Regions from separate parts of the Syntrophomonas curvata genome, predicted to be linked through region 3. Evidence: riboswitches for the same ligand, from Rfam matches in the RefSeq annotation. Region 3 holds a riboswitch; each other region holds the start of a gene.
The links. Region 3 has a riboswitch for thiamine pyrophosphate ahead of ACU70B_RS05395 (thiamine-binding protein). Riboswitches for the same ligand answer to the same signal wherever they lie in the genome.
Positions count from the first base shown of each region.

Region 1: it holds a riboswitch for thiamine pyrophosphate, as region 3 does, so the genes downstream of both, thiC (phosphomethylpyrimidine synthase ThiC) here and ACU70B_RS05395 (thiamine-binding protein) in region 3, are expected to answer to the same signal.
Region 2: it holds a riboswitch for thiamine pyrophosphate, as region 3 does, so the genes downstream of both, thiD (bifunctional hydroxymethylpyrimidine kinase/phosphomethylpyrimidine kinase) here and ACU70B_RS05395 (thiamine-binding protein) in region 3, are expected to answer to the same signal.

Region 1 covers NZ_CM129641.1:730,817-741,111, reverse strand. The annotation lists gene uvsE (UV DNA damage repair endonuclease UvsE) at 60-1,019, opposite strand; gene ACU70B_RS03125 (TOBE domain-containing protein) at 1,122-1,331, opposite strand; gene thiC (phosphomethylpyrimidine synthase ThiC) at 1,459-2,748, opposite strand; TPP riboswitch at 2,850-2,951, opposite strand; gene ACU70B_RS03115 (APC family permease) at 3,485-4,816, shown strand; gene bioB (biotin synthase BioB) at 4,908-5,885, shown strand; gene bioD (dethiobiotin synthase) at 5,878-6,561, shown strand; gene ACU70B_RS03100 (IS110 family RNA-guided transposase) at 6,627-7,850, opposite strand; gene bioA (adenosylmethionine--8-amino-7-oxononanoate transaminase) at 8,154-9,494, shown strand; tRNA gene ACU70B_RS03090 (tRNA-Leu) at 9,681-9,765, opposite strand; gene ACU70B_RS03085 (ABC transporter substrate-binding protein) at 9,924-10,295, opposite strand, start outside.
Region 2 covers NZ_CM129641.1:479,302-489,596, reverse strand. The annotation lists gene ACU70B_RS02265 (GntP family permease) at 1-1,180, opposite strand, end outside; TPP riboswitch at 1,840-1,938, shown strand; gene thiD (bifunctional hydroxymethylpyrimidine kinase/phosphomethylpyrimidine kinase) at 2,036-2,845, shown strand; gene thiM (hydroxyethylthiazole kinase) at 2,919-3,722, shown strand; gene thiE (thiamine phosphate synthase) at 3,713-4,336, shown strand; gene ACU70B_RS02245 (MtnX-like HAD-IB family phosphatase) at 4,336-4,968, shown strand; gene ACU70B_RS02240 (helix-turn-helix transcriptional regulator) at 5,099-5,653, shown strand; gene ACU70B_RS02235 (MBL fold metallo-hydrolase) at 5,669-6,475, shown strand; gene ACU70B_RS02230 (AAA family ATPase) at 6,493-7,347, shown strand; gene ACU70B_RS02225 (VWA domain-containing protein) at 7,369-8,499, shown strand; gene ACU70B_RS02220 (YcdB/YcdC domain-containing protein) at 8,566-10,295, opposite strand, start outside.
Region 3 covers NZ_CM129641.1:1,216,040-1,226,334, forward strand. The annotation lists gene spoVAD (stage V sporulation protein AD) at 1-684, shown strand, start outside; gene spoVAE (stage V sporulation protein AE) at 703-1,059, shown strand; gene ACU70B_RS05365 (acyl-CoA dehydratase activase-related protein) at 1,086-2,075, shown strand; gene ACU70B_RS05370 (2-hydroxyacyl-CoA dehydratase) at 2,047-3,162, shown strand; gene ACU70B_RS05375 (acyl-CoA dehydratase activase) at 3,229-4,221, shown strand; gene ACU70B_RS05380 (ABC transporter ATP-binding protein) at 4,290-5,030, opposite strand; gene ACU70B_RS05385 (ABC transporter substrate-binding protein) at 5,071-6,060, opposite strand; gene ACU70B_RS05390 (ABC transporter permease) at 6,057-6,866, opposite strand; gene ACU70B_RS05395 (thiamine-binding protein) at 6,838-7,128, opposite strand; TPP riboswitch at 7,190-7,296, opposite strand; gene ACU70B_RS05400 (TrpB-like pyridoxal phosphate-dependent enzyme) at 7,497-8,861, shown strand; gene ACU70B_RS05405 (tRNA (adenine(22)-N(1))-methyltransferase) at 8,973-9,671, shown strand; gene ACU70B_RS05410 (Nif3-like dinuclear metal center hexameric protein) at 9,655-10,295, shown strand, end outside.

The DNA of each region.
Region 1 (10,295 bases), 490 kb from region 3:
AACTTCCTGAGTCCGTTACCGGCGCCCATTTTGTTTTTCCCGTTACATCTGACCATATTTTAAACCTCTATACTGCCCTCATCAATAAAATGGATATATGGTATTGACTTCAATTCCGCTAACAGATTAAAAAGAGCCTGATCTTTGTTTTTCGCCTCGATCATGACATCGAAGTCCCGGTTGAGTGGCCTGGCCTTGGCGAGGAATTCCAGGAAAAACGAAGCCTCAACATTATCAGCATGGCTTCTGAATCTTTTCGCATCTTTGGGGCTGGACAGATGTATCTTCGGAGGCCTTGCCTCGCCTTCCCAGGTAGCGAATATATCCGCTAGATAGTCCCCGACATCATCATTATGGTTATTGCACCAGTGATGATGAATATCCAGTACCATAGGAATCTTCAATTCCTGGCACAAACCCAGGACTTCTCTGGCGGTGTAAATCTTGTCATCGTTTTCCAGCACTATTCTCTGCTTGAACTCACTGGAAAGGAGTTTGTAGTTCTGTATAAACCGCTTTAACGATGCTTCTTTATTGCCATAACTTCCGCCTACATGGATTACCAGCTTGGCCGATGAATCCAATCCCATGCCATCCATTATGCGCAGGTGATACTCCAAATCTCTAATCGATGCCTCGGCAACTTCCTCCCGGGGGGAATTTAATAACGTAAAATGGTCGGGATGGGCGCTAATGCGAAATGCGTTCTCCCGGGCATAGTCACCCAGGGATTTAAGTTCATCCTTCACCTCAACAAACCAATCCCAGTTTTCCGCTATCGGATGGGTAGCCAGAGGAATCAGTTTTGAAGTGATGCGAAATAACTTAATGTCGTGGGCTTGGTTATGGAAAAAAAGCCGCCGGGTATTGCGCAGATTCTCCCTGGCAATGGAACTTAATCTGGAGAATCTGGCTTTTTCGCCGTCGATTTTGGACAAATTCTGAAAGGTAATAGTCTTTGAAGGAGTACATTCCGGGACTATTACGGACATAGCCACATAACCAAAATAAATCCGCAAAATATTTCACCAGTCTTTTACCATATTTTTTCCTGCTCTGCAATAACTAAGCGGAGTCATAAAATTATCTATTGACTCCGCTTGGTTATTACCTTTAAAAGGCTAGTCCACTCCTACCATTATACTGGAGGCTTTTATTACTGCATATGCTTCCTTGCCGTTTTCCAAACCCAGATTGTCAGCCGCTTCCGTAGTAATAACTGCAACTATGGTTTCTCCGCCTGGAAGCTGCAAATTAACCTCCGTGTTTACCGGCCCATGATCAAGCTTAACTACCTTTCCTTTCAATCGGTTACGTGCACTTAACTGGATAACCCATACCTCCTTCTATTGGTCATACTACTAGTTTTTCCTTTTTGGATTATCTTAAACAGCCATGATTCTTTAATGCTTTACACAGTCCTATAGAGCTGTTATCTGTAGTATCGATTTATTCCTTTTATTTAAAGCTGACTCTTTCTCCAGCCAGAGCCTTATTTATAGTTTGCACTGCGCATATTTTACCGCACATGGTACAGGTCTGACCATCATGAGCAGAGGATGTACGGTAGGCGCGAGCCTTTTCCGGATCAATAGCTTCCTTAAATTGTGTTTCCCAATCCAGTTTTTGCCGTGCATCCGACATGCGCCGGTCCCATTCCCGGGCGCCAGGTACACCCTTGACAACGTCAGCAGCATGAGCGGCAATACGGGAAGCTATTATCCCTTCCTTTACATCCTCCAGGGCTGGTAAGCGTAAGTGCTCGGCGGGAGTAACATAACACAGAAAATCCGCCCCGGCAGATGCTGCAATTGCTCCTCCGATAGCACTGGTTATATGATCATAACCTGGTGCGATATCTGTAACCAGAGGTCCGAGAACATAAAAGGGGGCTCCGTGGCACAGTTTTTTTTGCAGCTTCATGTTGGCGGCAATCTCATCCAAAGCCATGTGCCCAGGCCCCTCCACTATAACCTGTACGTTTTTGTCCCACGCCGCCCGGGTTAATTCCCCAAGAGTAATTAATTCCTCTATCTGAACCGCATCAGTAGCATCATTGATACACCCGGGGCGGCAGGCATCACCAAGGCTGATAGTTACATCATATTTATGGAGTAAATCCAAAAGCCGGTCATAATGCTCATAAAAAGGATTTTCATTACCGGTCAGTTCCATCCACGCAAATAATAAAGAACCGCCGCGGGATACAATATTCATTAGTCTGGGATTTTTCTTGAAGCGTTCAGCCGTCTTGCGGTTCATACCTGCATGAATGGTCATAAAGTCGACACCATCTTCCGCGTGGGCTTCCACTACTTTAAAAAACTCATCAACTGTTATATTTTCCAGGTCTTTTTCCAAAAAGCCTATGGCGTCATACATGGGAACAGTCCCCAACATAGCTGGTGATATTTCCGCCACCTTGCGGCGAAACTCACGGGTATTGCCGTAACTGCTCAGATCCATGATAGCTTCTGCACCAAGTTTTAAAGCCAGGTCGACCTTTTCCAGTTCATTATCATAATTTAGGCAGTCACGTGATATGCCCAGATTAACATTTATCTTGGTTCTAAGCCCTTCTCCCACTCCCTCGGGGTCAAGCGACTTGTGGTTTATATTGGCTGGAATAGCTACCGCCCCACGCGCAACCTTGTCTATTAAAACCTTTAGAGGAATACCCTCTTTACGGGCAACTGCTTCCATCTGTGGAGTTGCTTGCCCCCTTCGGGCATAATCCATTTGTGTCATAATTCAGCCTCCTATTTTCTGATTCAGTAAATGTATCTGATTAACTCGTCGGCAGGGAAGTAAAATTCAAAAAGCCTGTTCCGCATAGAACAGGCTCGTAAAACTTACTAGCAAAGCTTCCCTACGGCGGCATTACCCGCATCAGGTTCAAAGGGACAAGGGCTACGCCCTATCTCAGCCTTCCGGCACCCCCAGCTGACGCATATTTAATTATAAGGATGATTATAGTATTTAATATTAACTTTGTAAATACAATCCGCTGCCAACACCAATGACTGTATGTGCAAATCGTCTGTGCGGCTTCTCCCGTTAATCGTCCCGCAAGCCGGTCAGGGGGCTAAAAAGCGCGGACGTCTGTTTGCCCCCGCGAGGTATCCCAGCATTTCGAAGCATCCTTGTTCTTTCAATTTATTGGCCAGCAAAGCATAGTAATCCGAATTTACTTGCGAAGTTTGCGGGAAAAGAAGTCTTCCGTTTTTTTAGCACCTCTACTGCAAGAATTTTACATTCCAATACTTTTTCCGAAATTATCGTTAACCGTTAATGAAAATAATGGTTAACAATTAGCTTAAGATACCTTATACTAATGAATAATAAAAAACTAAACTCACATGTTGCTCTTCTTTTTACAATGAGGTGCGTAAACGATGGTAACCGTTATCGGTATCGCTGTATATCATTGTGACGTGCGCCTGTCTCAATTAAATAGATTTTCAAATTCGATGGAGATAAGGAAATGAAGCAAGAATTAAAAAGGGTTTTATCTTTCAAGGATCTGCTGATTTATGGCATGTTGTTTATGGTGGTAATTGCTCCGATGAGTGTTTTCGGCTACGTTTCCAAGGAAAGCCACGGAATGGCTCCGCTGGTTTATTTGATTGGCATGATCGCAATGTTTTTCACTGCTCTTAGTTATGTGCAGATGAGTAAACATATTCCCCAAGCCGGTTCGGTGTATACCTATGTAAAAGAAGGGCTCAACCCGCATGTCGGCTTTTTGGCAGGCTGGCTTATCATTCTTGATTATCTTTTGCTGCCTAGCGTGTTGTACCTAATGACCAGCAACTTTTGTGTGGCACTAATACCGTCCATCCCCGGCTGGCTTTGGATTATTGCTTTCGCTACTCTTAATACTGTCACAAATATACTGGGAATTGAATATACGGTTCGGTCAGGAAAATTAATGTTAGCATTTGAATTGACTGTACTATTGTTGATCCTAATATGTGGGATTATGTATATCAGTGCCGGAGGTGGAAGCGGCAGTTTTAATCTGCATCCTTTTTATCAACCGGGTCAGATTAATCTGCAATTTACAGCTTCAGCTTGCAGCATTGCGGCTCTTGGATTTTTAGGCTTTGATGCTATAAGTACCCTGGCCGAAGAAACTATTGAACCTGAGAAAACCGTTGGCAGAGCTACCTTGTCCGCTCTATTACTGGTAGGGGGCCTGTTTGTGCTGCAGACTTATATCGTTACATTAATTACCCCGGACTATACGCTTATTAATGCGGAAACTGCCTATTTTGATGCTGGAGCAATAGTCGGCGGGCATTGGCTGAAGGTGTTAATGCTGGCGGTCAGCATTATGGCCACGGGTATCGCTAATACCATGACATCACAAGCCGCTACCGCGAGAATCCTTTTTAGCATATCCCGCGATGGTTTGCTGCCGGAATTTATTGGTCGGGTTCATCCTCGTTTTAAAACTCCGCATTGGGCGACTTTGATGGTGGCCTTGCTGTCTCTGATCTGTTCTTTGGCTACGGATCTGGAAATCATCATAAAACTGGTTAATTTTGGGGCAGTGAGTGCATTTATTCTTCTGAATTTTACGGTATTCTATTTCTTTTTCATCAGGAAGGGATATCGTAAATTTAGAAGCATCTGCATTTATCTCCTGGCTCCCTGGATGGGAATTATTATACTTGCCTATATTTGGACAGGTTTTGATGTTACCTGCAAAATAGTCGGTTTGTCCTGGCTAGTCATAGGCATTATCTACGGTGCCGTACAAAGCAAGTTCTACCGGGAAGTACTGCAAACAATGGAAAAGCTGGAGATTTAACCGGCCTTGCTCTCTATGAGGAGCTGAACGTTATACGGCATTTTAAAAGCCGTATAGACTAAATGATATAAATAGGATAAAAGAAAGGAGCATGGCAGTGACCCAATTGGAAAACATAAAAAATTGTGTGCTGCAAGGCCAGATGATTAACAAACAGGAAGCATTAATCATCAGCAAGGCACCACTAGAGGAGCTTGGTGCAGTTGCCAACGATATCAGAGCTCATTTCTGCGGCAATGCCTTTGACATCTGCACCATCATCAACGGCAAAAGCAGCAGATGCTCTGAAGACTGCAAATATTGTGCGCAGTCATCATTTTATCAAACCCAACTGAAAGAATATCCCTTGCTGGACACAGAAACCATCGTGGAGCAAGCCCGGTACAATGAGGAGCGCGGTGTGCTGCGTTATTCAATTGTGACCTCGGGGAAAAGACTAAGTGCAATAGAACTGGATCAGATTTGTGCAAGTATCCGGACCATCCGTCAGCAAACCAATATTGCAGTGTGTGTATCGTTGGGTCTTTTAAATGAAGAACAATTCCGCCAGCTGAAAGAAGCGGGGGTAAGCCGCATTCATAACAATTTGGAGACATCTTTAAGCTTCTTTCCCAATATTTGCACAACCCATAGCCATGCAGACAAAATAGCGGTAATTCGGGCTGCCCAGAAGGCCGGTCTTAATGTTTGCAGCGGCGGTATTATGGGACTGGGCGAAACCGTGGAGGATCGCATCGACATGGTAATGACCATCCGCGCAATGGGGATTCGATCAATTCCGGTGAATATGCTTAACCCCATACCCGGCACTCCTCTGGCTACATATCCTCAACTGACAAATGAGGATATGTGCCGGATTATCGCGGTGTTTCGATTCCTGGTGCCCAATGCATCAATTCGCTTGGCCGGCGGCAGAGGCTTGCTGCCAGATAAAGGCAGGCAGTGCTTTCTATCAGGTGCGAATGCAGCCATATCAGGCGATATGCTGACAACCTCGGGCATATCCATTGAAGAGGATATGAAAATGCTGGCCGAGCTGGGCTACAAGGCAGTGTTATGGAATGAGTAAAAGCATATTTATAACTGCTACCGGTACAGATGTGGGAAAAACCTATGTAACGGCACTGATAATAAAAAAAATGCGCGCTGCGGGATATCAGGCCGGGTATTACAAGGCAGCCCTCAGCGGGGCAGAAGCAACCGGAAATGCTTTATTGCCCGGAGATGCTGATTATGTGAACCGGACGGCAGCAATCGGAGAACGATTGGAGAATATGGTTTCATACGTTTATAAAACTGCCGTATCACCCCATCTGGCGGCGCAACTGGAAGGTAACCCAGTTGAACTGTCCCAGGTACTATCTGACTTTGCCTGTGTTTCATCTCAATATGAGTATGTTACTGTTGAGGGCAGTGGTGGCATTGTCTGTCCACTCCGCTATGATGATACCCAACACATTTTTCTGGTTGATATCATCAAGAGTCTGCAGTTGGCTGTACTTATTGTTGCAGATGCCGGACTGGGTACCATTAACGCCGTCGTATTGACCATTGAATATTTAAAGCAGAGGAATATTCCTGTCAAAGGAATCATCCTCAACCATTATCATCAGGGGAATATGATGGAGGAAGACAACCGGAAAATGATTACGGAAATTACCGGTGTTCCGGTGATAGCTTTGGTAGAAAATGAGGCTGAAAATCTTGATATTGATGTGCAGGAACTGCTGGCGATATATGAATAATAAGACGTGCTATGAAAAGTCAATAGGTTTAAAAAAGTTCTTTGACAATCACATAGAGATTCCGGTTACCCATTGGGGTTTGTGGGCGACCAGGTATAATTCGGGTCAAAGGGACGATTTTCTTTCCAAAGAGAATAGATCAAATGCACCAAACGCCGCGCTACAGCTCCGGTAGCCACACTCGAATGCTTGCCCTGGCTGCACTTCAATTCGTAAAAAGCTTTCCGTTCCGGATTGAATCTGCGGGCCGAAACGGCAGCCAGCCATAGGCTGTTGCGTAAAACAGGGGAGCCCCGTTTAGACATCCGATTACGGGTGCCCTCAAACTGACCCGAAGAGCGAACCGTAGCATCAATACCGGCATAAGCCACCAAAGCCTTGGCATTAGGGAATCGACTAATATCGCCCACCTCGCCAATGATGGCAGCAGCCAGTACAGGACCGATGCCAGGAATGGTCTCCAGAACATGGCGGTAAGGCGTATCAGGGCTGGGGCGCATTTCCTCCATGACCTGGTTGATGGCTTCCTCAATGACAGCGATCTGATCTTCAATGAATTCAACCTGTTCAACCATAAGGCGGAGTTCTAGAGTAAAAGCGTCCAAGGCCAGGTTAATCCCAAACGTACCCTTGGCCAAAGCCTGAATCTGTTCAGCCCGTTCTGCACCGAGGCGGCCGCGGGAGTGCTGCTTAAGAAAGCCAGTCAATTCTGAGATATCCAACTCGGCGATTTCCTCGGGTTCACAATAGCGCTTAAGCAATTCCTTGGAAGTGCGAATAAAGACATTAGAAAAGCACTTGGGGTATTCAGGAAAGATCCGGTCGAGGATACCAAGCACCCTGTTCTTTAAAGCGCCGATCTGGTGCACAAATTCAATTCGAATACGAGAGAGGGTTTGCAGCTTCATTACCGTTTCCGAAGCCAGATTGGCTTCAGGGGCAAGACCAAGACGCAGCATCTCAGCCAGGAGCAAAGCATCCTTCTCATCAGTTTTGATTTTGCGAATGTAGAGATTGCGCAGGGCATCAGACTGAATAGGATTAATAACGCTAACCTTATAGTCCAGCTCCTTAAGATGGCAATAGAGAGCTAACCAGTAATGCCCGGTAGCTTCCATGCAGAACCGAACTCCATCAGGAGCAACTTCTAAACCATTGATCGCTTGCAAAAGCTTTTCAAACCCCTTGTGAGTATTCTCGATAAAAATCTGCAAAACCGGTTTACCTGTCTCATCAACCAGGCAAAGCTCGTGACGGTGCTTGGCGATGTCAATACCTGCATAGAACATACTAACCCCTACTTTCACAAAATACGGCAGGTTCCCTTTAGCCCCTACGAGCCTCAACCTTGCGCGTAACTCGCAGCATGCGGCAAGCCGCATCAACAACGTGCTCATTCGAGTCCTCTCGTACGGGTGGGGCTTCACTCTTAATTTCGGGACAGAGCAATACTTCCCAAGGAGGACCTTCGAAGCCCCCTGCCTTTACGAGAATATTTATCCGAGTTACCCCGGAATTCCTATGTGATTGTCAAAAGAACTAAGCTTTTTGATTTAGGTACGTCTAACTACAATGTACAAGGAGGAAGAAATGTGAATTTAATTGACAAGGATTTAAAATATATCTGGCATCCATGTTCACAAATGAAGGACTATGAAGAACTGAAGCCGATTATCATCGATCATGGGCAGGGGGTTTATCTATATGATAAAAACGAAAAGGAATATATTGATATTGTCAGCTCATGGTGGTGTAATCTGCTGGGACATTGTCATCCCAAAATAAATGAGGCTATCAAGCTCCAACTGGATACCCTGGAACATGTGATATTCGCGAACTTTTCCCACGAACCGGCCATTGCACTTTGTGAACAGCTAATGGATATCATCCCCCGTGGATTGGCCAAGTTTAACTTCTCGGATAATGGCTCGTCTGCGGTTGAATGTGCCCTGAAAATGAGTTTTCAGTATTATTATCAGACAGGTGATACACAAAAGACCAGATTTATGTGCTTTACGGAGGGATATCACGGCGAAACCATCGGGGCATTATCGGTTGGCAGTATGGATCTGTACGCTAAAATCTACAAACCGATGCTGATGGATACTATTCATATTGAAGCTCCCGATTGCTATCGTTGTCCATATGGTAAAAACAGAGATAGCTGCGAGGTGGAATGCTTTGTCAATGCAGAGGCAGCTTTTGCCGAATACGCTAATCAAACCTGTGCAATTATTATTGAGCCGCTATTACAGGGCAGTGCAGGAATGCGCATCTATCCGCCGTTATATCTAAAAAAACTGCGGAGTCTTTGCGATAAGTACAATGTATTGCTTATAGCCGACGAGATTGCAACCGGCTTTGGGCGAACCGGAAAAATGTTTGCCTTTGATCATGCTGGTGTTAGCCCGGATATCATGTGCATTTCCAAAGGATTAACCGGTGGGTATATGCCTATGGCAATTACCATCACCACCAATGAAATTTATGATGCATTCTATGCAGATTATAACGAGGGTAAAGCATTTATGCACAGCCATACCTACAGTGGAAATCCTCTGGGTTGTTCTGCTGCCTTGGCCGTGCAAAAAATTCTTAAAGAAGACCACATTCTTGAAAAAGCTACAATTAGAGCGGAATACTTGCATAACAAGTTAGCAGCCACCCTGCTTCAACACCCCAACATTGGCGAAATACGTCATATCGGATTAATCAATGCAATAGAGCTGGTTACGGACAAAAGTAGTAAAATCGGCTTTGATTCCAAACTACGAATAGGATATAAGATTTATAAGCGCGCTTTAGAAAAGGGACTGCTGCTTAGACCGCTGGGTAATGTTCTATACTTCAATCCACCTTTAATTATCAATGAGGACGAGATAGACAAGGCTGTGATAAGATGCAGAGATGCCATTTATGAAGCTTTGATGTAATATAGCAATAAGGATCACGAAGCATAGTAGTTCTTCTTCCCAATTTTTATTTAGGAGACCAACGCATTCTTGTGTTATTTCCCAATAAATGGAACGCATGCGTTTTTACCGCATACGCATAATCAAAAAGAGCCTTGCATAGTTTGTTCTTAAACAAGTCACACAAAGCCCGGAATTTAGCTTATATGGTGTCGGAGGCGGGACTTGAACCCGCACCCGGTTAAGGATACGCCCCTCAAACGTACGTGTCTGCCCGTTCCACCACTCCGACACAGTTATTAAGTTTGTCGGTATCCCGACGAGAACAATTATATAATGCTTTGGGGGCGGTGTCAATTATTCTGCCGCCCGGGCGATAACCTTTCGCTATAGCTACCGTTGGGAAAAAGCCCCCTGCTGTGATTGTGTAGCCGGGATTGCGTGTTCGGGCTATATCTTCTTGTTCGTCTCTCCGGCTTTCCCCTTTCCGTTATCCAAATCAGGTTTAAGCAGCTCCACCTGGTACCAGTCTATCATCTCCATGCTGTCGACGCTTAGCGAGGCCACGTTCTTGCCAATGAGCTTGTGGGCGCATTTCTGGAAGAGCCAGAGACAGGGGGCGTCGTCTACGATTATTTCTTCGGCCTGGTGGAGGCAGTGCATGCGCTTCTCAGGGTCTGTCTGCTTGCGGGATGAATCGAGCAGCTTATCCACCTGGGGGTTGTGATAGGCGGAGAAGTTGCTGACTCCGATTTTGGAACTGTGAAACATGCTATACAGGAAGTTATCCGGATCAGGGTAATCGGCATACCAGCTTACCCG
Region 2 (10,295 bases), 740 kb from region 3:
TGTGGGGCATGCAGGATAACCCCCCGGAAGCGATAGCGCTTATCCGGTGAATTACCTCGGGGGCGATTCCGGTAGCCAGCCAGGCTCCGCTGAATGCAGGCATTACAATTCCCAGCGCCCCCGATGAGGAACCGGTTACAGCGGCCAGAAAACCAGTTATGGCTGACATCTCTACCAGGGCCCCGCCAGGCAGGCTGCCAATAAGACCTAAAATAACCTTAAAACCCGGTGCTGAAGCAGCGACAATGCCTACTCCAACCGCGGCAGCAGTAAAAATCGCCGGGGACATGGCATTTGCAGCACCTGCATTTAGCGTGCCCAGCTGATGCGGTATGAACTTATTCAACACTATAGCCGCAACAATAATTGCAGCTAAGAGGGCTGGTATGATTACATCGGATATTTTCATGGCACTGCCAATCAATATAATTGCTATGAGAACTACCATCGGAGCCAAGGCAGCCCCCAGGGAAGGGATTTCACCGGTACTGGCACCGGCATTGCCGTCGGCTGCGGTTCTTACATACTCTTCCCCGTTGTCCAGGGCTATTTTCAACTGCCATTTCATATACAGCAATCCCCATACCGTTACCGTGATTGAAGCAACGATACCTATCAGGGGGGCAGCCGTCAGGGTCGTACCCAATACGGTGGGAATGACATTCTGAATAGAGGGGGAGCCCGGGAACATAGTCATGGTAAAGGTAGCGCAGCCCAGAACCATAGGTGCCAACAGGAGATGCCAGGGTATGTTCAGTTCCCGGAACAACGGTCTGGAAAGGGCCACGATGGTGAAAATAACAATAAATATATTTACCCCGCCAAAGGTCAGCAGGGCGCCAATGATAAATACGGCTATCAGAACAGCATAGGGATTAGAACGGCCCGTCAATTTTAGTACGCTGTTGGCGATTGTAACCGTCGCCTTACTGTCCTCCAGATATTTGCCTAAAATCGCTCCCAGAATAAAAATTATAAAGTACTTGGTGATAAAATTGCCCAGACCGACCATATACGAGTTGGAATCAGAAAAAAGCGCCGGAATCAAGTCCATACCATTGGTCAAAATAATAAGAACAGCAGTAATAGGTCCGATGATCAATATACTGACACCCTTGAAAGCCAAATAGATGAGCAGGGCAATACCTATCAGTATGCCTAAAGAAGCCAACCAATCCACTTTTTACACCTCCGCTTATACTGTCTTACGACGTTTCTGTCCTACAGGCCAATGTGTGCTTTTTTTCACAAATATTGTTCTTACCGTTTTATCGAATAAATATATTTCGGGGAAAGGTCTCTGCTTGGACTGCCGGGTCGGGTTCACCCTGCAACGGCAGGATAATAAGCAAGCAAATTATCCCTTCGCTTATTGGTGAACCTAAATTCAATCGCAACGTGAACTTAGAGTCCCGGATTGTAATAGAAATGGTTTACTTGAACAGGTTTGGGACCGGTTTCAGTTGGATTATGCTCTGTTTACCGCATATTTCACCCCCCTGCGTTTTTCCGGACTCTTTACCGCCAGCCTTTTGCAAATGCCATACCAGGAAGGCGCTTTTTATAAATTTTAATTTTTACAGGCCCCTTTTATTTGTTCGCACTTCGGCATGTGCCCATTATTTCCCCATATCCGGTGCTCTTTGCAAAAAACACCGGCGTATAAAGGCCTGTTCCCTTTTATGCCAATTAGAACCAATGTTTCCTTTTTGTCGCCAACTTGTTGCATTAAGGATACAAACCGGTGCGGTAAGATTATTTAGCCTTGTCTTGATTTTATACCTTGACAGGGGGGGCAGGTTGTAAGATAGTTTAATAGACAACAGAATAACATCAACCACAGATTACTGGGGGAGCGAAAGCTGAGAAAGCCGCTACGGCTTGACCCTTTGAACCTGTCTAGGTAATTCTAACGTAGGAAAGTAACTGTATCGGGATAATTTGAAGATGCATTTGCTTGTGCATCTTTTTTTGTTGCTTTTACTCTTTAGGCAGGGGTTAAAATGCTTACTTCCCGACTGAAGGAGGAACTAAAATGAAAAACGTACTTAGCATCGCCGGTTCTGATTCCTGCGGAGGAGCGGGGATACAGGCCGACCTCAAGACATTCAGCGCCCTTGGCACTTATGGCATGACCGTAATAACTGCTGTCACCGCTCAAAATACCACCGGGGTGTTCCAGGTAAGAGAGCTGGATGGGGACATGGTTCAGGCGCAAATCAACTGCCTTTTTGAGGATATTGCCGTTAGCGCGGTTAAAATCGGCATGGTATCCAGTATTGAGGTTATTGCAGCTATAGCTGACTGCCTCCGGAAACATAAGGCCGGCAATATCGTAGTCGACCCGGTCATGGTTTCCAAAAGCGGATGCCACCTGCTGCGGCCGGAATCAAAAAATGCCCTGATACAGAACCTGTTCCCCCTGGCAACGGTAGTCACCCCCAACCTGTTTGAAGCCGAAGTTATAACCGGAGATAAGATTGACGGCATAGCGGCCATGGAAAAAGCAGCGCTAAAAATCCACGAGCTGGGGGCCGGTAATGTCATAGTGAAAGGCGGACATTTAACCGGTGATGCTATCGACGTGGTTTTTGACGGCAAGAAGCTTGATCATCTAAAGGGAAAGCGTATTTTTACCCCCAATACCCACGGAACCGGCTGTACCTTTTCTTCGGCCATCGCCGCCTATCTGGCTAAGGGGTACGGCGCAGCCGAAGCAATAAGGAAAGCCAAAGAGTACATCCATATAGCCATAGCCAACTCCCTGCCGCTGGGTCATGGCGCCGGGCCGACCCACCATTTTTATGAACTATACCGCAAGGCGGGTGTGGTAGCGGTTAGATGATTCGGTGCATGTGGTCAATGCTTGCAAAAGCAGACACGGAGAACGCAAAAAGCTAAGGAAAGGAGACAATGGTATGCTGGAGAAAATGAATGCCTGTTTACGTGCGGTAAAGGAGAAGACTCCTCTGGTGCAGGCCATTACCAATTATGTAACCATAAACGACTGTGCCAATATTCTTCTCTGTTTTGGCGCATCCCCGGCCATGTGCGAGGCCCGAATCGAGGCGGAGGAGTTTGTAGGCCTGGCTTCGTCCCTCTATATAAACCTGGGTACCCTTACTAAAGAACAGGAAGATGCCGCACTGCTGGCAGCCCGGCGGGCAGCTGAGCTTAAAAAGCCGGTTATACTGGATCCGGTAGCCTGCGGAGCTATCAGCCATAAGACCAGCTTCATTGAAGAACTCTTTAATTGCGGACCGGTCACCGTTATCAAGGGGAATATGGGGGAAATCAAGTCTCTGGCCGGATACCAGGGTAAAGTGAGAGGAGTAGATTCAATCGATGACGGCGATGACGCTATAGAAGCCTGCCAGAGCCTGGCGGAAAAATATAGCACCGTTGTTGCCGCTACGGGAGCAACGGATATCATAAGTGATGGGAGAAGAACCTGGCTGGTACAAAACGGTACCCCTCTGCTGACCATGATTACCGGAGCCGGCTGTATGGTGGGGGCTCTGGTAGCGGCTGCGGTTGGAGCCGATGATGATGCTCTGGCCGCCGCCGCCGCTGCCATTATGGCCTTCGGCCTGGCAGGAGAAAGAGCCGCCCAATCCCTTCCGGCAGTACTGCCCGGTACTTTCCGGGCTAAACTGTTTGACTCCGTCTACACCTTAACTGAGGACGATATGCTGAAGGGGGGCAAGCTGCAATGCCTGTAGACTACAGCCTTTACCTGGTCAGTGACCGGAGTATGCTTAAGGGCAGGAATTTGTTCCAGGCCGTGGAAGAAGCTATAAAAGGCGGGGTTACCCTGGTACAGCTGCGGGAAAAGAATATCTCCAGCCTTGATTTTTACAATATTGCTTTGAAGATGAAGGAACTGGTGAATCACTATCATGTACCCCTGATAATAAACGACCGCCTGGACATAGCCCTGGCCGTAGATGCCGACGGACTCCATATCGGACAGGAGGACCTGCCCCTCAAAATTGCCCGTAAGCTGTTGGGGCCGGGGAAAATCCTGGGCTATTCCGTCGCCAATCGAGGACAGGCGCTGTTTGGAGAGCGCAACGGAGCCGATTACCTGGGTGCCGGAACCGTGTTTCCTACCGGCAGTAAAGCGGATACCGGCGAACCCATCGGGACCGGGAATTTGCAAAAAATAAAACAAGCGGTTTCCATCCCGGTTGTTGGCATAGGGGGAATCGGAATATCCAATCTGGAAGAAGTAAAAGCAACCGGAATTGACGGCATATCCCTGATATCAGCCATACTGGGCAGTAATGATGTAGAAGCGGCATCCCGGAAGCTGATTAACCTTTGGAGGAAATAATGAAAAAGGAATTCTTTATAGACTTTGACGGCACCATAACCATAACCGACACCTGCCGGGCCATGGTACAGGCCTATGCCCGTGCAGGCTGGGAAGAACTCAACCGCAGATGGGAAAATAAAGAGATATCCACCGAAGAGTGCGCCAACCGTACCTTCGAGCTTTTTGATGCCACCCCCGGAGAGCTTAAAAAGCTCGTAGAGGGTATCGACATCGATCCCTTTTTCATCGATTTCTGGCAATGGTGCCGGGATAAGGATTATCCGGTCTACATATTAAGTGACGGTTATGATTTCAACATCCGGATCATCCTGAGTAAATATCAGCTAAGCATACCCTTCTACGCCAACCGGCTGGTCTATAACGGCGGTTTTAGCATAGAATGCCCCTATCTCAACCGGACCTGCGGCAACTGCGGAACCTGCAAGACCAGCCTGATGGGGGAATTAAAGGACGCCGACAGCCAGGCGGTCTATATCGGCGACGGCTATTCCGACATCTGCCCGGCCCGGCAGGCCGATATGGTATATGCCAAAGGCACTCTGTACAAGTACTGTATTGACCAGGGCCTCCCGGCCCTGGAATATCACGATTTCGGCGATATTCTGTCCAGCCTGGAGCATGGAAGCTAATTAACCGTCCATTCATTTCCGTTCAGCATTATTTTTCCGGATTCAATAGAACCGAAGCAATTTTATATATTGACATTAATATACCTTAATTGTAATATATGTTTAAACTTACATTCGGAGGAAAATCAGCATGTTAAAGTATATGCTCTTGGGCGCTTTGATGGAGCGCTCACTACACGGCTATCAGCTTAAATCCACGGCATTCCAAAAGATGTTTGCTGATTTCGGGATAAATGACGGCCAGTTATACCCGCTGTTAAAGAAGCTGGAACAGGCTGACCTAATCCGGAAAAACGTTGAACACCAGGAGGGTGCTCCCAGTCGTCACGTTTATTCTATAACTGCAGCAGGCCGGAAAGATTTTCGGCAATGGCTGGAAAGCAGCGAAGGGGAGGAAAGATCTTTTCGCTACGATTTTTTCCGCAAGGATACTTTCTTTGTCCGCTGTAATTACATTCAGTATTTGGATAAAGAGACTGCAACCGCAAAGATAAGACAGCAGATGGATACGGTAGCAAAAACTATAGCCGACCTGCAAAAAGCACGGGCAAGTATGATCAGCAGAAAGGTCAGCCCCCTTAGGATATCTATACTGGAGTATGGCATAAAGAGTCAGGAGACTCGGGCTGAATGGTTAAACGACTTTTTGAAGGAGGTGCAAAAAGCGGATTTTACTCCCGTGTAAAGGAGGCAAAACGAATTGTTGGAGACTAAACAGTGCGATTCAGTTACGTTATTGCGAATGGGGCGCAACATCGGCAAAAAGGTATTGTACTATGTCCATTGCTTTTTAATCGGGGAAACCCTTATAGATACCGGCACCATTTACGCCGCTGGCGAGCTATTATCGGCTCTGAACGGCAAAACCATAAGCACCATAATCAATACCCATCATCACGAGGATCATACCGGCAATAACCTCTTGCTGCAGAATCATTTCAAGGCCAAAATTTACGCCCCCGCAGAAGCTCTGCCTTTCCTGCTCGAGCCCCGCCGGGCCCGTTTGAAATTATATCAGTATCTGGTATGGAACTATCCGGAACCGTCTTCAGGCTATGCCTTGGGCAAGACCCTTGACACCGGCAGGCACACTTTCGATGTACTCCATACGCCCGGTCATTCACCCGATCATATATGTATATATGAACCCCAGGCCAAAATGCTTTTCACCGGAGATATGTTTTGCGGCGAGAAGGTTAAATACCTGCGTCAGGATGAGGACTTCAATCAAATTTTATCGTCTCTTCATAAACTGGAAAATCTCGATATTGAGACCGTTTTCTGCGGGGTTGCCGGGGCTGTTCCCAACGGCGGGCTGGCGTTAAAAAGGAAAATCACTTTCATGGAAGAACTGCGGTCCAGGGTTGGGGTCCTCTACCGCGAGGGTGTTTCCCCGGCCAATATCCGCAGGAATCTATTGGGCCGGGAAGGACCGATGTACTGGCTTTCCAGCGGCCACTTTTCCAAACAGAATCTGGTCAATAGCATACTGGGTCTGCCTCACTAAAACCAGGGGGGAATTCAATGGAAGAAATTAAAATAATCAAGGAAGGAATGCATCGCGCCGGCTATATTTGCGATGATGGGGCGGCTACGGTATTATTCCTGGCAGAGCAGTTGCGTAAGCCGATACTGGCAGAGGGCCCGGCTGGAGTCGGAAAAACCTCGATCGCCTGTGCTTTTGCCGCCATGAAAGGACTGCCTCTGATCAGGCTGCAGTGTTATGAAGGCATTGACGAGACCAGAGCGCTATACGAATGGAACTATAAGAAGCAGCTCCTGCATATCCAGGCGACAGCCAATCAGAACTTTACTGTAAGCGAAGTTGAGAAGGAGATATTTTCCGAAGAATTTTTGTTAAGGCGGCCTTTATTGCAGGCAATTACCGGTGCAGAAAGAAGCTGCCTGCTGATCGATGAAATCGATAAAGTAGATTTTGAATTTGAAGCCATGCTGCTGGAACTGCTTTCCGAATTCCAGGTAACCCTCCCCGAGTTCGGTACGATCAAGGCCTGCCATATACCTTTCGTATTTATAACCTCCAACGCCACCCGCGAATTATCGGAGGCCTTAAAGCGCCGCTGCCTCTACCTTTATCTGGACTTTCCCCGGGCGGAAATTGAAAAGATGATCCTGGAGTTACGGGTTCCCCGTCTAAGCCAAAGCCTATCCCTCCAGTTGGTGGAAGCCCTGCAGCAAATCCGCCGGATGAATCTGCGCAAACAGCCCAGCATAGCGGAAAGCATAGACTGGGCCTGCTCCTTGCTGGCTATGGGGCGGGAAGACATCAGCCCCGATTTCATGGCAGAGACCCTGAACGTCATACTCAAGTACCAGGAGGATATAAATAAAGTTAGAACCAAGCTCACCAAAGCTTAAAACTAACTCGGAGGCATAGGTATGAATGCAATTTCCGGTCAGATTCAGCGTTTTATTGAAGATCTGCGGGGGGCAGGCATATCGGTTAGCCCCGTAGCGGCGGAAGACTGCTATCGCTCCCTGGCCTTGACCGACTGGTCAACCGAGACGGTATTCTACACCGCCCTGCTGTGCACATTGCTCAAGGAATCAGCCTTTATCCCTGTTTTTCAAGCAATTTATAACAAAAATTTTCATTTCCATAAATTAGTCCCATCGCCACCGGAGAAAGAATTAAAGCACGCTGATGCTATTGCTATGGACGTTATCGGCTCCGGTCAGGCCAGCGGCAGGCAAAAGGAGATGCAGCAAAGCAGCGGCCAGCCAAGCTGCCCCCACCCAGCGGATGCAGACCACCGTCATAAAGATTGGTTCGCCTTGGATTTCTATACCGCGACCTATTCGGCCTCAGCCGAGGACATTCGGAAAATGGAGCAGCTCATTCCCCTGCTGGGCAAACGGATGGCAGCCAAAATAATTATGAAGAAGCGCCATCACCGGATAGGGCGTCTTGATTTCCGTCGGACTATACGTTCCAGCATGAGCACCGGCGGGGTTCCGATAGATATCCGGGTTAAAAAGAAAGCCCCTGAAAAACCGGTAATATTCGCACTCTGTGATGTCTCACGGTCATGCTTGCATTTCAGCTATTTTTCCTTAAGCCTGGTTTACCTGCTGGAAAAATTCTACCGCCAGGTAAGAAGCTTTGCTTTTATAGACGAAACCGATGAGATAACTTCACTTATTAAAAAGGAATCTTATGCGCATTTAAGGTCAAAAGTATTGACCGAAGCCAATGTCTGCGGAAATAGCGGCTATACCAACTACGGGCGATCCCTGGCCTCATTTAGAGAACGCTACGGTAAAGAGCTCTCCTCCAGGGCTTATGTATTGATTTTTGGTGATGCCCGAACCAACTGGTTTGCCACCAACCCTGATATTCTAAAAGATATCCAGAGGAGAGTGAAACGAATCTACTGGTTTGATCCCGAACCTAAAGATGACTGGGGTAGCGGTGACAGCGAGATTTTAGTTTACCAGAAATATTGCACCCGGGTTTTTGAATGCTGCAACCTGAATCAACTGGCCCAGGCCATATCCGATATAGTTTAGCCCGGGAGCGGCAGCGGAACGATCCGTACAAGTCCGCTCTTAAAAGGTGGGTACGGGCCCTTATGTTTAATACCCGGAAGGAGCCAGAGCCAGTATGCGGCTGGCGGTTATCGCCATTTCGGCCCGGGACACCATATCCTGCGGGCGCAAATTGTTCTGTGCATCCGGAGTTAGAATACCTAATCCATGAGCCAGGCCCACATAATTACGTCGGTCAGGGCTAATTTTACCTGCGTCTTGAACCGGGGTGCCGATAGGGTTTTTTATTCGGGCAATATTGTCGTAGCCCAGGCCTTTTATTGCCCAGACCGCCAGTTCTTCGCGGTTTATATGGCCATCGGGGTCAAACTCCGCCTGATGGGAGATAATTCCTCGGCTTGCTGCCAGGGCAAAGGCATCATAGTCAGGGTCTTCGGCCTTTATGTCCAACGGCACCTGCTTGGTGCGGGCATAAGCGTAAAAGGCCCGGGGATTGGTCGCCGCAAGTACTGTTTTCAATGCTTCCCGCCGGGTTACGGTGTCATCGGGATTAACGGTATCCGTAAGCAGGCCGTTTTCATCTAACATGGATAAAGCCGGTGCTGCCCAGTGGCCGGCTGAAGATGCTTTTGCGGTATTGGCCGCCGGGTCTGTTTTTCCCCCGTATATCATAGCGCCGCTAAGGGCATCTGCCCGGGAAGGAGAAATCAGGTAGGCCAGCCGGGTTTCTCCGGTTTCTTTATAACGCTTGTCGAGTGCAGCCATGCGTACCAATTCGACATTTAACTGCTGCGCCAGGATTGATTGGGCTCTGTTTTGATCCAGCAGTTGGTTTAAGGCATTACATTGAACTGGTCCCCATCTAATGTGGTAGCCCAGCACATCACCATTTTGCCGGCTGATGGTGACGGTTATGCTGTCCCTGTCAAAAGGTATGCCGTTTAGCAGCCGGATAAAGGTGAAAGTGTGTTTTCCCGGCTCAGAATCGTTGCCGGTTGTTTGCTTAAGCGTCAGCAGGCTTTCTTTTTCCGGGCTGTATTTTTTTATAGCCTGCCAGGCGATTTGCAGCCCCTGCTCCGGGCTAACGGGATTGCTGATGTCAGAGTTGTTTTCGCTTTTATAAAATCCGGAAACTTCACCGGAATAGGCGTCTATCTCTACTCTAAACCCGGACTGGGTTCCGTCCTCATCATTTACGGGACTATAGAACCAGTGTTCATCCCTGTATCCGGGGCCACTGCCTCCTCCTCCCCCACTCCTTGTAACTTCGCCCTCAAACCCTGCTGTGCGTAAAAACTCAACCGCAGTTTCCAGAGCCTGGCGGGGGTCGGTTTTTTCAGTCAATTCAGGCTCATTAATGGCGGGACTGTTCGGCAGCGGTGCAAATTCGCTGTTATAAATCTTGATTTGCTCCCGATTGAGTTCCTGCCCCCGGTAATCCAAAAACTTGCCGCTAAGGGCATCAATATACACGGCCTCTGTGTTCAGTTCATAGACCGGAATAAGCTGCCTGGCGATATGACTGTCTTTAGCTGCGGCGTATTTATAAGCAGGATAAATTCCGGCCTGGTTAAACAAGACGGCAACGGCTTCGTCCCGGGAGATATTGATTTTTCCCGGGGAAAACTGATTGTCCTTGCAACTGTTGTTATAATGGGTAATCAGCCCGGTATAGGCATCCACCCCGATCATAACCTGCTCCCAGTTTACCGCCACCCCGTCAGCCATTCGAGTCCAGGAAAAACTGTAATAAGCAGTCAGGCTGGCGTTGGGATTAAATGAAGGCATAACCCCCTGATTGAGCTTGAGGGAACCTG
Region 3 (10,295 bases):
TACGGGGCTTGCTCGACCGTGGTTGAGGCTATACTGATCGGCTCCATGCTGGTGGATGGGGGATTTTACGAGCGAGTGGTTGCCGCTGCCTGCAGCCATCATTATACCGCGGAAAGGCAGTTTCGCTTTCCGACCGAGCAAGGGGTGCAAAAGCCCCCCAGTTCGCAATGGACGGCTACTGCTGCCGGGGCTGTAATTCTGGAGGCTTCGGGGTCGGGCCCCCGGATTACCAGCGCTACCATTGGCAGGGTAATCGATATGGGACAAACCGATGTTAATGACATGGGCAGTGCTATGGCTCCGGCCGCAGCGGATACCGTCAAGATGCATCTGCAGGATTTGAAGCGGCTGCCGGACTACTATGACCTGGTTATTACGGGTGATCTGGGAAAGCTGGGGATGGCTATACTGGGACAGCTTTTGGTCCGGGAAGGGGTAGTGCCGCAGCCCAATTATAGTGATTGCGGGGTTTTAATCTATGATGAAAAACAGGATATCGGCTCGGGGGGAAGTGGGTGTGGTTGTGCTGCCTCCATGCTGTGCGGGCCTCTCATGAAAAAGATGTTCAAAGCTGAGATCAAAAAGCTGCTGCTGGTAGCTACCGGTGCGTTAATGAGTCCTATTACCAGCTTCCAGGGCAGTACGATCCCAGCCATAGCACACGCGGTAGCCATTGAGTATTAACTTGGAGGTAATTCTATTATGTCACTTCTGATGGCATTTTTGGTTGGTGGCAGTCTCTGTCTTATCGGACAGATAGTAATGGACCTTACCAAGCCCAGTATCACACCGGGACATATTCTGGTGGGTTATATCAGTATCGGAGCCTTACTTAGCGGCCTGGGACTTTACAAACCTCTGGCCGATATCGGTGGAGCCGGCGCTACCATCCCTTTGTCGGGGTTTGGGCACCTTCTGGCCCAAGGAACCTTGAAGGCTGTTGAACAAAAGGGCTTGCTGGGAGCTTTTAGCGGTGGGGTTGAAGCTGCTGCGGCCGGAATAGCTGCCGCTATTATATTTGGCTACATTGCTGCGGTAATCTTTAACCCTAAAGGGTAATTGCCGGATTGGAAGGAGGAACTGGAATGCAAAGGGTAGGCATACCGCACGGCCTGTTTTATTACTACTACTATCCCTTATGGAAGACTTTTTTTTCCGACCTGGGGGCGGAGGTGATATCGTCTTCGGAAAGCAACCGCCTAACCCTGGATGAAGGCATAAAGTTTGCCGTAGATGAAACCTGTCTGCCGATAAAGGTTTATTTTGGCCATGTCCGGGAATTATGCCGGCAGAACCTGGATTATATATTCATACCGCGGTTGGTAAGCGTTGAACCCAAAAGCTATATATGCCCTAAATTTATGGGTATTCCGGATATGGTAAAGGCTGCCTTTGATGAATTGCCGCCGCTGATTGACCTCACCATTGACGTAAGCCGAAGTGACCGTGGGCTTAAGCAGGATATTGTACGGGTGGGAAGTTTGTTCACCAAGGATAAAAAAAAGATCAGACGGGCGCATATTCATGCCTGCCAGGAAAATCATTTCTGTACCAGACTGGCTCGGGAGGGATATACCAGGGCCGAAGCTATCCGCCTGTGGGAGGGGAAACAGGTGAACAGCTTTTTAACCGGTGATTTAAATATTGGTGTGCTGGGGCATGGCTATTCCCTCTATGATCAGTTTATAAGCATGAATCTGATTGGCAGGTTAAGAAAAATGGGGTGTAATACCTTTTTTCCGGAATCGTTGGAGCGGGAAGCTGTGGAAAACGAAGCTGCCACCATACCCAAGCGGGTCTTCTGGACTCTGGGACGAAAAATAGTGGGCAGCGCCCTCTATATGGATAAATGTACGGCAATAGACGGAATTATATATCTGGCTTGCTTTGGCTGTGGGCCGGACTCTCTGATTGGTGAAATCATTGAAAGAAAGGTCCGCAATAAACCGTTTATGATGTTGACCATAGATGAACATAGTGGTGAAGGCGGGTTGGTAACCAGACTGGAGGCCTTCTGTGATATGTTGCGTAGAAGGAGGATGCGTGGTGAAGGTAACCTTTCCGCATATGGGTAATGCCCATATTCCTATAAAGGCATTGTTAAAGGGGTTGAGATTGGAGGTAATACCCCCTCCGCCGGTGAGCAAGAAAACCATGGAACTGGGAGTGAAATACTCGCCTGAGTTTGCTTGCCTGCCTTTAAAGATTAATATGGGGAACTTCATCGAAGCCATCGAAGCCGGTGCGGATACCATTGTCATGGCTGGAGGCTGGGGGCCTTGCCGTTTCGGCTATTATGCCCAGGTGGAAAGGGATATTCTGCAGAGCCTGGATTATGATTTTAGAATGATTATCCTGGAAGCACCGGATTCACGTCTTTCCGATTTACTTAAACAGTTAAAAGCCCTGGGGGAAAACGTAACCTTCTGGGAAGCCCTTAAAGCCATTAAATTTGCCTGGTATAAGCTTAATGCGGTAGAAAAATTGGAAAAACAGCTCGAATATCACCTGCCCCGGGCAGCCAATAAAGAGCGGGCAGAAAAAATCTTTGATGAAGGCCTGGAGCAAATCGACCGGGCCGGTGACCGGGAAGCGGTTTACCGCCTTGCTAATCAGTACTTGAAAAAGCTGCAGGATCAGCCCGGGCATGGGAAGCCGATTTTACGTATAGGTCTGGTAGGGGAGATATATACCATACTGGAACCGGCCGCCAACTACTATCTGGCCCGCTACATGGGAAGGTTAAATGCCGAGGTTACATGTTCCATCTATATGAGTGAATGGGTCAATGACCATCTGCTGGGGGGATGGATTAAGCGTTCCCGGCATGGTGAAATAATAAACTGTGCCAGTCCCTATCTCAATTACTGGGTAGGTGGCCATGGACAGGAAACAGTCGGTTATACCGTGGATTTTGCCCGAAAAAAATATGACGGCGTAGTGCAGATCGGACCCCTTACCTGTATGCCGGAAATAGTAGCGCAGTCGGTGCTGGGAAAGGTCAGCGAAATTGAAGGTATTCCTTGTATGAGCATGTATTTTGATGAACATTCCGGCCAGGCGGGAATTTATACCCGCCTGGAGGCCTTCCTGGATATGCTGCAGAGAAAGTCGTGTCAGCCGTTCAGGAGCGTTGACCGCCCGGCAAACGCAAGTATTTAGCAGCGATCCCCGGAGGGCTTTCCTCGTAGAGAGCGGTTATTTTCTTATTGACAGGAGGATGTAACATTGCAGCAGTTTCTTGGAGTCGATATCGGGTCGGTCAGCAGCAACTTTGTACTCATGGACCAATACGGCAATATCCGGGAGAAGGTTTATTTACGTACTCTGGGGAACCCGGTCAATGCTATTAAAGAAGGCTTTGCCCGGATCAAAAAACAACATGGCGGAACCCTTGATATCAGGGGAGTGGGGACCACCGGCAGCGGCCGCCACCTGGCTGAGGTTTTGCTGGGGGCGGATGTGGTAAAAAATGAAATAACAGCTCATGCGGTAGCGGCGTCAGCAATATTTCCCGGGGTCCGCACCATAATCGAAATCGGAGGTCAGGATTCCAAAATAATCATCCTTAAGGATGGGATAGTGCAGGATTTTGCCATGAATACCGTCTGCGCTGCGGGTACCGGTTCATTTCTGGATCAGCAGGCCGCCAGATTAAATATAGCTATCGAGAATTTTGGAGAACATGCCCTGGGCTCACGCCAGGCAGTTCGTATAGCAGGCCGCTGCGGCGTGTTTGCGGAATCGGATATGATTCACAAGCAGCAGATGGGTTACCCGGTAGGGGATATTATCATGGGGCTTTGCGAGGCTCTGGTGAGAAATTATCTGAATAATGTGGCCAAGGGCAAAAAGATCCGGGAACCGGTTGTGTTTCAGGGCGGAGTGGCCGCCAACGCCGGTATCAGAAAAGCGTTTGAAAGGGTATTGGATTGTCCCGTCCATGTGCCCGGACCCTATGAAGTTATGGGCGCCATTGGCGCCGCCATGCTGGCTCAGGAACAGGCGGGGCAGAGTCAAGCGCCGGGTAAATTCCGCGGGGAGGATTTTATTATGGAGGGCGAGTTCAAGTCAAGCAGCCGCGAATGCAAGGGCTGTCCCAATCTCTGCGAAGTAGTCTGCATCAAACGAGGTTCACAGGTGCTGGCCTACTGGGGCGATCGCTGCAAGAAGTGGGAAAGCTCGTTAAACGACAGTTCTGAAAAGCTGCAGGTGGTGTAGAAATATTGCCAATACGGATATTACCCCGGTGTGCCGAACTGCGAAAGTTGAGGACTTTAGGCGAGGATTCACCGGATTTCAGCTTCCTCTTCCAGCAGGGTTAAAATCCTTTCCCGCAGTCGCTCCTTTTCATCTCTGGTTGAGGTAGCAGCCAGGTCAATTTCCAGCTTGATATATGCCGGGCGGGCAGAGAGAACATAGATTCGATCTGCCAGTTGCAAAGCCTCACCGATATCATGGGTTACAAAAAGAATCGAGGGCTGGTAGCGTTTGCGCAAATCTTTTAACCAGATCTGCATTTTGTGCCGGGTAATAGCGTCAAGGGCGGCAAAGGGCTCGTCCAGGAGCAAAATGTCGCTGGCAAAAAGATAGGTCCTTAGCAATGCCGCCCTTTGTCTCATGCCGCCCGAGAGCTGCCGGGGGTAATAAGCGGCAAAATCCTGCAGGCCGAAATCCTGCAGGTAGTGCCGGGCCGTATCCCGGGCTTGATTCTTATTGACGCCTTTTAAAAGCAGGGGGATGGACACATTATCCAGGATATTCTTCCAGGGCAGGAGAAGGTCTTTTTGCTGCATATAGCTTACCCTGGCGGTGCGCCCGCTCCAATCCTCGCCATCAATGCAGACGCCCCCCTGATCGGGTTTGATTAAGCCGGCGATAATATTTAACAGGGTGCTTTTACCGCAGCCGCTGGGCCCCAGAATAACTACGAACTCCCGCTCCCGGAGTTCTATGCTGACGTTATCCAGGGTATGAAGCCTCTCCAGGGTTTTGCTTACATTTACAACTTCTAATTTGGCCAAGTCCATCTCTCCCAAGACCAGAATTAATATTCTACAGACCCATAATTTAGGGCAAGTATTTATTGGTAAAGGCTTTCTCCGGGTCAATGTTCTTTTTTATCAGCTCGTTCTCAAACATAAAATCAGCGTACTTTTTCCAGACTTCCTGCTTCATCCCGCCCCAGCGCGGGGCATCAGCCTGATATTCCCGGGCCAGGTACTTCTGGCTGGCCCTGACCAGGTTTTGATCCAGTTCCGGAACGTTGTTAAGCAGTATCCTTCCGGCCTCCTCCGGATTCTTGATGGCAAACTCATAACCCTTGCTGCAGGCCCGCAGGAATTTTTGAGCCAATTCCGGATTATCCCGGAGTTTTGTCTCACTGGCTATTATGACCGGGGTGTAGAAGTCCAGGGAGTCGTTTTCATCCCGTAGTTTGATGAAATTGAGCTTCATGTCCCGCTGTTCAGCCTCGATCCCGGTCCAGCCCCAGTAAATCCAGGAAAAATCAATGCCTTTATGCATGCTGGTAAAGAAATCGGCGGAACCGATATTCACCATTTTGACCTGACTGAAATCAGCCCCGTACTTGGTCATTAATGCCCTGATCATGGCCGTTTCTGCCGGTGAACCCCAGCCCCCGTAAGTTTTACCGGCAAAATCACCGGGATTCTTAATCCCCCTTTCCACCGGAGAAGCAAAACCGGAAGTATTGTGCTGAATTACAGCGGCCAGGGCTACTACCGGGATGTCTTCCGAGCGGGCTACCGTTACTTCCTCCTGATAACTGATGCCGAAATCACCCTTTCCGGCGGCCAGTAATTGGGCGGTGCCTCCTTCACCCGGTTGCAGAAGCTCTGCCTCCAGACCTTCGGCTTTAAAATAACCCTTGTCTTGAGCCACGTAAAGCCCGGTATGGTTGGTGTTAGGCAGCCAGTCCAGCAGAACCGTAACTTTAGTCAGTTTTTCATTCGGAGCCGGTTGAGGGGTTTGATTACAACCGGCCAGGGGTATTGACAATAGACCTATAATTATAAGCAATGCCGTTATTTTTCTCATGCTGAATTCTCCTTTTTGCTGTAATCTTCCCCAGGCAGGGAATTGAAATACGACCTGTTCCACGGCACCAGAAGGTATTCGCCCAAATCGATCAGCTTGACCAGCAGCAGGCTTAAAAGACAGATTATCACCACCGCAGCCAGCACCCGGTCAATAGCAAACTGTTTTTGCTGCAGGGTCATATAGTATCCCAATCCCCGGTTTGACCCCAGCCATTCAGCTATTACGGCAGCCATAATACTGTAGGTGGCTGATATCCTGATACCGGAAAAGAATGCCGGCATAGCTGCCGGAAGTTTGACCATGGCAAAGGTTTTCAGGCGGCTGGCCCCCATGGAGCGGAACAGGTTCAACTGATCCGGGTCAACCTTACGCAGTCCGTTGCTGAAGCTGATAACCACCGGGAAAAAACAAACCAGTATGACCACCAGTATTTTCGGCAGCAAGCCGAATCCGAACCAGATGGTGAACAGTACCGCCAGTACGATCAGGGGTATGGTCTGGGATATTATCAGGAGGGGATAGACCGCCCGGTTTAACCATACGCAGGTATCCAGCAGGAATGCCATGACAAAGGCTATAATAATGGCCAGGATGAAACCGGTAACCGCCTCCAGCAGTGTCATGCTGCCATGAAAGCAAAGTGCCGGGTATATGTCAGTAATGGTAGCCAGAACTTTGCCCGGGCTGGCCAGAACGTATCCGGGCAGGTTATATGCCCTCACCCCCAGTTCCCATATCAGGAGCAGGAGCAGGAAGGCCAGCCAGGGGGCTACTTTATGGCCGATATTGGCTGAGTTTTTCATCAATGGATACTCCGTTCGGGCTATAATCGATTTTTATGATTGAGACTATACGGCCGGCGCCGGCTTCTACACAAATATCCTGGGCTTTCCTGACCAGATTCAGCATCTGTTCCAGATCTCCCTCCATAGTGGTCTCCAGAGGGCCTACCACGTACTTCAGGCCGCTGGCCTGAATGGCGGCAATAACTTTATCCACCACTGCATATACCTGGTCTTCCGCCACCAGAGGCAGGATCTGCAGGCTTAAGTTGGCATTGGGCAAAGGAATCCCCCTTCCTTAAAAAAAACAGCTGCTTCTTATCGCACAGAAAAGAGCAGCTTTCGGTTCGAGTAACTCTTGTCCCTACGCTGGCATTACCCAGATCAGGTTCAAGGGTCAGGACTGCCGTCCACTCTCAGCCGGACCGTTCCGGCTCCCCTCTGTCTTGCCAGCATTATACTATTATGTTCCCTGCTGGTCAAAGATTTATCAGGACTGATAAAGAACAGGGTGACCTCAAAAGGAAGCCTTGTAGATATTTATATATAGACCTGTGCATAATCAAGGTCGCGGCACTTGCGATGCCTATTATCCTGTGCTAAACTAAATTTTAAATACTTAATCAAATACGAGAGGAGAGATTAGCTGAGATGAGTAGAGCCGAGCTCACCAAAATCATTCTGCCGGAGGATAGGATTCCGAAATTCTGGTATAATGTCCAGGCAGATATGCCCAATCCCCTTGCTCCTGGTTTAAATCCCCAGACTATGCAGCCATTAAGCCCGGCTGATTTGGAGCCTATATTTGCCCGGGAACTTATTGCCCAGGAAGTATCGATCGAAAGGTTTATAGAGATACCGAAGGAGGTACGGGAACTTTACAAGCAATACCGGCCTTCACCCTTGTTTCGGGCCCGCAGCCTGGAAAAGGCTCTGGACACCAACTGCCGTATTTACTACAAATATGAGGGCATTAGCCCCGTGGGCAGCCATAAATTTAACTCAGCCTTGCCCCAGGTATTTTTCAACAAGGTTCAGGGCATCAAGCGGATTAGTACCGAGACCGGGGCCGGACAATGGGGAACTGCATTGTCCCTGGCCTGCAAGCTGTTTGGCCTGGAGGCTATGGTATACATGGTGAAAGTGAGCTATTACCAGAAGCCTTATCGGCGTTCGATCATGGAGCTATATGGCGCCACCTGTGTTGCCAGTCCCAGCAGTCTGACTGCTGCCGGACGCCAGGCCCTGGAAAAGAACCCCGATACCCCGGGAAGTTTGGGAATGGCTATCAGTGAAGCGGTGGAAGACGCAGTATCCAGGGATGATACCAACTACTCCCTGGGAAGTGTTTTGAATCATGTCTGTCTGCACCAGAGTGTAATCGGACAGGAAGTAAAGCTGCAGCTGGAAATGGTTGACGATTATCCCGATGTTATCATCGGCTGCTGTGGCGGAGGCAGCAATTTCGCCGGCATCGCCTTCCCCTTCATACCGGATAAACTGGCCGGCAAAAGCATCCGTCTGGTGGGAGTAGAGCCAGCAGCCTGTCCCACTCTTACTAAAGGCGTATTTGCTTATGATTACGGCGATGTGGCAGGTCTTACCCCGGCCCTGAAGATGTATACCCTGGGACATGGATTTGTACCCTCGGGAATCCATGCCGGCGGTCTAAGATACCACGGAGAGTCACCTTTGGTCAGTCAGTTGTATCATGATGGGCTGATTGAAGCCCGGGCGGTAAAACAGAACCCGACCTTTGAAGCTGCCATGCTTTTTGCCCGTACCGAAAGTATTGTGCCGGCACCGGAATCAGCCCATGCTATCCGGGTAGCCATCGACGAAGCTCTAAAAGCCAAAGAAGATGGAGTTCCCCGCACCATTGTCTTCAACCTCAGCGGACATGGCAACCTGGATCTCTATTCCTATGATAAGTTTCTGGCAGGTGAAACCGATGATATCGAGTTTTCCGATGAGGAGCTGGCTTTAAGTGTAAAAGACCTGCCGGTTGTAAAATAGAATAAACAGCTATATATAACCCCGGTCTAGTACTAGGCCGGGGTTTTTAAATTACCTTGTTCGCAGATAATAATTTAATATAATATTAAAATACATAACGAGAGGATGGTTATGATATTGTTATCCCGGCGTCTCCTGGCGCTTGCCGAAATGATAATAAAGGGCGGGGTAACCGCCGACATAGGCGCAGACCACGGGGGACTGGCCCGATTTTTGGTAGAACATAAAATGGCACCGCAGGTTATTGCCACCGAGCTGGGCGATGGCCCTTACCAGCGTTTACTGGCCGGAGTCGCGGACAGCCCCTGCCGGGGGCTGATAAAAATACGCCGGGGCGACGGCTTGGCCGTGCTTGGTTCCGGTGAAGCGGTAAATGTGGTTATAGCCGGTCTGGGAGGGGAAGCGATGGCGGAAATCCTCTCTGCAGATTACAGTAAGGCCTGCAGCTTTAAAAGGTTTGTTTTTCAGCCTATGAGTCGGGCCGGAGCCCTGCGCCGGGAACTTTCCGGGCGGGGCTGGCCGATACTGGAAGAGAGGCTGATTGATGAGAATGGCCGCCTGTTTGTGGCCTTGAGTGCCGGCCCGGGGGACATTCCCTATCGCCTGACCCCTCTGGAAATCGATGTCGGGCCCTTGCTGCTGCGCAGGGAAACGGCCTATAGGTCACGTTACCTGAAATCCTGCCTGAGCAGGTACCGGGCGGCCTGCCACGGTTTAATGCAGGCCGGCGGTGACCGGGATATTGCGGTAGATGAATACCGGGGCAAAATACTAGAACTGGAGGCGATACTTGATGGCAGTCCGGGCTAAAGACATCATGGCTATTATGGAGGAGGCATTTCCCTTATATCTGGCTGAAAGTTGGGATAACAGCGGTTTGCAGATAGGCAGCGCTGATAAAGAAGTAGGCCGTCTGCTGATTGCACTTGATCTGGATGAGTTTGCATTACAACAGGCGGTGGATAATCGGGTCGATATGATCATTACCCATCACCCTTTCTTTTTCCGTCCGATGAAGAATATTAATTATGCATCACCGGGGGGCAGGATGATACAAAAGATGGTTATGGCCGGTATTACTCTTTATACTGCCCATACCAATCTCGATACTGCCCAGCAGGGCCTTAACCAGTTGCTGGCGGAACGTCTGGGTCTGCTGGGTATAGAGCCGCTGTATCCGGCTTACCGGGAAGCCTTGTTCAAGCTGGTGGTATTTGTACCTGTAACCCACGGAGAAGCAGTCAGGGAAGCTATCTGTACGGCTGGAGGCGGTTTTATCGGTCAGTATTCGGATTGCAGCTTTCGTACCCGGGGTACCGGTACTTTTCGTCCCGGACCGGACAGCAACCCCTATATCGGTGAAAGCGGCATACTGGAAGAGACGGATGAGTTCCGCCTGGAGACAATAATTTACGAGCGCGATATTGGCCGGGT